One region of the Scytonema hankhaensis NUACC26 genome, then DNA from elsewhere that is predicted to be linked to it. Evidence: predicted binding sites of a transcription regulator. Region 1 holds the regulator's gene; the other holds the start of a gene.
What was found. Region 1 encodes NtcA, which controls nitrogen genes in cyanobacteria. Its sites were predicted from a motif close to TNTGTANNNNNNNNTACANA; they were not measured.

Region 2: a site for NtcA is predicted at 1,867-1,886, ahead of glnA (type I glutamate--ammonia ligase). Genes of this name have one in related genera too.

The regions. Positions count from the first base shown of each region.
Region 1 covers NZ_BAACAP010000227.1:27,634-30,800, reverse strand. The annotation lists gene ACKTT2_RS33355 (DUF3084 family protein) at 1-838, opposite strand, end outside; gene ntcA (global nitrogen regulator NtcA) at 1,032-1,700, opposite strand; gene fabI (enoyl-ACP reductase FabI) at 2,080-2,856, shown strand; gene ACKTT2_RS33340 (hypothetical protein) at 3,029-3,167, shown strand, end outside.
Region 2 covers NZ_BAACAP010000236.1:94,993-98,159, forward strand. The annotation lists gene ACKTT2_RS38205 (TlyA family RNA methyltransferase) at 143-952, opposite strand; gene apcB (allophycocyanin subunit beta) at 1,098-1,607, opposite strand; gene glnA (type I glutamate--ammonia ligase) at 2,022-3,167, shown strand, end outside.

The DNA.
Region 1 (3,167 bases):
CGTTCTGTTGTGTTTCGAGATCTTTGAGGCGAGATTCCCTTTGAGCAATGACTTTTTCTCGTTCTGCAATCGCTTGGTTGCGTTCTTGAATCAGGCGATCTAAGTCATTGATTTTTTTGTCTCGCTGTTCGATGACCTCTTGTCGGTTAGCCAATTCGCGATCGCGCTTGTCAATTGCTTCTTGAGCTTGGGCGATGGCTCTTTTTGCCTCAGCAAACAATTTTTGCCGCCCTATCTTCAGTTTTTCTACTTCTGCCAGGAGCTTTTTTTTCTCAACATCAACGTTTTTCAGTTCTGCTACAGTTTGTTTGTAGCGTGTAACAACTCGATCGAGTTGGGTTTCGGTATTTTGAAGTTGAGCTTGAATTTGAGCTTGTTGGCTCAGAGTGCGGCTGAGTTGTTCTGTCGTGCTATTCAGTTGATTTTGCGTGGCTTGTTGTTTTGTATTTGCCTCCTTTAAGGACTCATTGGTTTTTTGCAAGCGTTCTTCTTTCTCTTGTTGTTCTTTTCTAGCTTGCTCGAGTTCTTTCCGGGTAATATCCAGTTGTTGAGTTGTGGATTCAAGACTTTCGCGCTTGCGTCGAAGGTCTTTTTGTATGTCCTCTAACTCAAACACTCCTTTGCGTAACCCTTCGTCAGCAGCAAATAAAATTGCCAGAGTTGATGCCGAGACTAAAGTTCCTGTCAAAATAGTGACTAGTACTGCCGTGTTTTTGGGACGTAGGTTGAACAGTGAGAGCCGCGCTTTGCCAACTCGGGTGCCAATCCGGTCTCCCACTGTGGCGATCGCGCCTCCCAAGATTAATATTGCCAATATCAGGATGTACCCGGTGGTCATCTTTTAGCTACCGACGAAATCCTTCCAGATACAGCCTACTACTTCAAGCCATCATCTGTGGAGAAATTAGAGGAAAGTGCTGAGTTCTGAAGCATTTGTTTTGTTATCTTCCTCATTCTACACTGTCGAAAGGCAGAGGGCAGAAGAGAAAAGGAGGCGTGCCTTCTGCCTTCTAACTTCTGCCTTCTGCCTTTTAGGTAAATTGCCGACTTAAAGTAACGGGCTTGTGGACAGTAATCTTTTTCTTATGAATGGAAATCATCTTTTTCTCGCGCAAGTCACCTAGTAGCCTAGTAACGGTAACGCGAGTCGAACCAATTGCTTCCGCTATTGCCTGATGGGATAGCTTCAAGTCAATTGTGATTCCATCAGCACAAGGAACGCCAAAATCACGACAGAGAATTAATAAAAAACTCACCAATCGCGAACCCATATCTCGGTGAGCTAGCGTTTCAATCATCATCTCTGTTTGTAAAATTCGCGAAGACAGTCCGCGCAGCATTAACATCGACAATTCTGGGTTTTCCTTGAGTGCTTGCTCCACCTGTTCGATTGGAGCTGATAGTAATTCAACAGGTGTAAAAGCCACTGCATGGTAAAACCTATCTGATTTGTTTCCCGTTAGCAAGGACAAAACGCCAAAAACACTATTTTCCCGAAGTAGCGCTACGGTTATTTCTTCTCCTGCCTCGTACACCCTGGAGAGTTTAACGGCACCTTTCAATAAGAAATAAACTCGTTCGGCAGGATCGCCGGGGAAAAAGATGGTTTTATTGCGTTCAAACGTCTCTACAACAGGAGGAAACGCTCCTGTTGCCATCTGACGAAAAACATTTGCTAGGGCCTTATCTTGTGTCATCATCTCCCTTCCCCTACCCAATGCCGGAAAAAATAAAACTAATTCCCTAAGAATACACCTGAAAAATCAAGAACACATTGTCAACCTTTCTGTTCTTTCCTATACTTATCCTCTGGTGCTCATAGTTAATTGTTCATCATGATACATAATTTTTCCTGTTTAGATCTAGTACTTTTTAATAGTTGATTACAAAAGTTTTTACAAAACAGTTTTTTAGCAAAAAACCGAAGATATATTGAGATTCCCCGAAGCTTCCAGTAACAATTTTCTGGTAGCTAACAGGTACCCGGAGCATGATATTTACTAATACTGCTCAAAACTCCAGACAACTAGCGTCAGATTCTAGTATGCTCAAGCAAGAAAGTTCTCATTAAGAATTAATATGCTTGACCTGACAGGAAAAAAAGCTATTGTAACAGGAATTGCAAACAACCGCTCCATCGCTTGGGGGATCGCCCAACAACTGCATAAAGCAGGAGCCGATCTGGGAATCACTTACTTACCAGATGAAAAAGGCAAAATGGAAAAGAAAGTTGCAGAACTGGTAGAATCCCTCAACCCCAGCTTGTTTCTTCCTTGTGATGTCCAAAACGACGAGCAGGTTAAGTCAACCTTTGAAGAAATCCAGCAAAAATGGGGTAAGCTAGATATCCTCATTCATTGCCTCGCCTTTGCCAGTAAAGATGACTTGAGCGGAGACTTCAGCAAAACCTCTCGTTCTGGCTTTAAGTTGGCGATGGAGGTAAGTACTTACTCTCTAGTACAGCTAGCAGGGATCGCTAAACCATTGATGACTGAGGGAGGAAGTATTGTTACTCTCTCTTACCTGGGCGGTGTACGAGCAATTCCCAACTATAATGTCATGGGAGTTGCCAAAGCAGGATTAGAAGCTTGCGTGCGCTACCTTGCGGCTGAAATGGGTTCTGCCAATATTCGGGTAAACGCCATATCCGCAGGTCCCATTCGTACTCTCGCCTCTAGTGCGGTAGGAGGCATTTTGGACATGATTCACCATGTTGAGCAAGTCGCGCCATTAAAACGCACTGTCACGCAACTGGAAGTAGGCAATGCAGCCGCTTTTTTGTGTAGCGACTTGTCTAGCGGAATTACCGGACAAGTCCTGTACGTCGATGCAGGATACGAAATCATGGGTATGTAAAAAACAGTGAACAGTGAACAGTGACCACCTGACCAGTGATTAGTCAATAGGATGGTTACCTTGATTGGTATAAAGCTACTTAATTGTGTATTTACCATTAGAGATTGGTTATTGGCAAATGGCTCTGACCCCTAACTGGATAATTGACGATTGGTGATTGGCGATTGAGGAAATGATTAACGCTCAATACCTCTCCGTTATTCACTGGTCAGGTGGTCACTGGTCAGGTGGTCACTGGTCAGGTGGTTACTGGTCAGGTGGTCACTGGTCATTGGTCAATGTTATTATTGAGAGTCAACTGGGTAACCTAT
Region 2 (3,167 bases), on a different contig from region 1:
TTTGCCCTCTTCACCTAGAACCTCCGCTCGTCGGGGAAGCCTCGTGTCTTTAGACCGAGGAGGAACCGCGACTCGTCCAGTTTTAACTGGAGTCCAAATATCTTAGAATGCATAGCTGTACCCATCCTTCTTGTGAATGTGTTTACGAGAGAGTCGCATTTGCTGAATGTGTTATTTGCTGAATACTTTCTAAATCGAGCGGTTGAGTTTCGCTTTCCATTCCCAACCACAACAAGTACTCAATATTGCCTGCTGGTCCGGTAATCGGCGACCAAGTTAAACCTTTGTATTGCCATCCCAACTCTTGAGCTGTTTGCAGCACTTGAAATATGGCATTTGCATGGTCTTTAGGGTCGCGCACAACACCCTTTTTCCCAACACGGTCTTTTCCCACCTCAAACTGAGGCTTTACCAACAAAACGAGTTCGCGAGGGTATAGGAGTAATTGCCACAAAGCAGCCAAAATCTTAGTTAATGAAATAAACGACACATCCACCACTGCTAAATCGGCAACTTTGTTATCACCATACAATTTCTCTAATGTCAAGTGTCGTAAATTTGTACGTTCCTTCAAAATAACTCGCGGATCGTTTCGCAAGCGCCAATCAACTTGTCCGTAGCCAACATCAACCCCATAAACTCGTTTTGCACCTGCTTGCAGCAAACAATCAGTAAAACCCCCTGTAGAAATGCCCCCATCCAAACAAATCCGTCCTTCTACAGCAATGGCAAAAAATTCTATTGCCTTGGCTAACTTTTCCCCACCTCTAGAAACAAAACGCGATCGCTCTTCGATCTGAATTTGAGCAGAAACATCAACTTCCGTACCAGCTTTGTCAACCAGAACACCATTAACCCGAACTTCCCCTGCTTGAATGAGGCGTTGAGCTAAAGCACGGGACGAGCATAAAGCACGTTCTACCAATAAAACATCAAGTCTTTGCTTAGCCAAGCGTTCTCTAGTATCCTTCTGTATACAACAATCAGTAACTAGCGATCGTTTATCAAAAATTATCTGATAAGCGATCGCTAGTTACCAATTTAGCAGCAGCAACTTGCTTTCCAATGGTCACTGGTCACTGGTCACTGCTCACTGATTAGAGATCTTTTTCGCTCAACTCTCTAGTCATATAGTCGAACGGCTCATCTAAAAAGGTAGTATCGCTCACACCGGTTGCAGCGACTTGCTCCTTTATAATATCCTTCATAATCTGAATACCGCGAACAGTAGGACCAATGGGAACTCCCAAGGAATTATAAGTTTCCCGTAACCCTTGCAGCACGCGCTCATCTAGAACATCCATACTACCCGCTACGAGAGCATAGGTAGCATAGCGAAGGTAGTAATCCATATCGCGGAGACAAGCTGCATAACGACGAGTTGTGTAAGCATTGCCACCCGGACGAATCAACTCAGGTTGTTCTTCAAATAATTTAGAGCCAGCCTGCTTGACAATGGACGCCGCATTTGAGTTGATAGACGCAGCAGCCTGAACCCGTGCTGTTCCACTTTCAAAATACGACTTGAGGTTGTCGATCGCATTCCGGTCAAAATACCGTCCAGCAACGTCATAATTTTTAATTAAGCTAGTTACTGCATCCCGCATTCCTTTTTCTCCCAATCAATCCTATTATGGTTTGATATTTATCTGATTGCTGTTCGCAATCGGTATCTTTTTGCGCCACTTATTAAAAGAAGCCACAGCACAAAAACAATCTATGCGCTATTTATGGATTCTATGCCAAAGTTGACCCAATAGGGAATGGGGATTGGCGATTGGGAATTACTTTTTCCCAGTCCCCAGTCCCTAGTCCCCAGTCCCCATTATTTAAATAAAAATTAAATGTCATGCTTCTTAATGGCATTTTGTAGTAAAAAGTACAAAATCCAATAATGTCCTGTTTCTAGGATATTTCAGGGGTCTGATGGATTTGCAGTTAGCGAGCTTTCTTCAGCAAACGTTGAACACTCTGGTTTTATTGGTTTTACTATTGATAAATTGGCAGCTTAAGGAGTAACCATGACAACCCCACAAGAAGTCCTGAAGATGATTCAGGATAACAACATTCAGATGATCGATCTGAAATTCATCGATATGCCGGGGATTTGGCAGCACTTGACGCTTTACCAAAACCAAATCGATGAATCTTCCTTCACGGACGGCGTACCTTTCGACGGTTCTAGTATCCGGGGTTGGAAAGCCATCAACGAATCGGACATGGCAATGGTACTCGATCCAAACACTGCCTGGATCGACCCTTTCATGCAAGAACCAACCCTTAGTGTTATCTGTAGCATTAAGGAACCTCGCACGGGTGAATGGTACAGCCGTTGTCCTCGCGTTATTGCCCAGAAAGCAGTTGACTATCTCGTGACAACTGGTCTTGGTGATACAGCGTTCTTTGGTCCGGAAGCTGAATTTTTCATTTTTGATGATGTTCGCTTCGATCAAAACCAGCACTCTGGCTACTACTATGTAGACTCGGTAGAAGGTCGTTGGAATTCCGGTAAAGAAGAAGGTCCTAACTTGGGTTATAAACCCCGCTACAAAGAGGGTTACTTCCCAGTTGCGCCTACGGATACCTCACAAGATATGCGGACAGAAATGCTGCTTACCATGGCAAAGTGCGGAGTGCCAATCGAAAAGCACCACCACGAAGTTGCTACTGGCGGTCAGTGCGAATTGGGTTTCCGTTTTGGAAAGTTGATTGAAGCCGCCGATTGGTTGTTGACTTATAAGTACGTCATCAAGAACGTTGCCAAGAAATACGGTAAAACTGTTACCTTCATGCCTAAGCCAGTCTTCCAAGACAACGGATCTGGTATGCACACCCACCAATCCATTTGGAAAGATGGTCAACCTCTGTTTGCTGGAGACAAGTATGCTGGCTTGAGTGAGATGGCGCTGCACTACATCGGCGGTATTCTCAAACACGCACCTGCATTACTCGCAATCACTAACCCCACCACCAACTCTTACAAGCGCTTAGTACCTGGTTATGAAGCACCTGTAAACTTGGCTTACTCTCAAGGTAACCGTTCTGCTTCTATTCGGATTCCATTATCTGGTACTAACCCCAAAGCTAAGCGCTTGGAGTTCCGCTGTCCTGATGCGACTTCTAACCCATATCTAGCATTTGCTGCTATGTTATGCGCTGGGATAGAT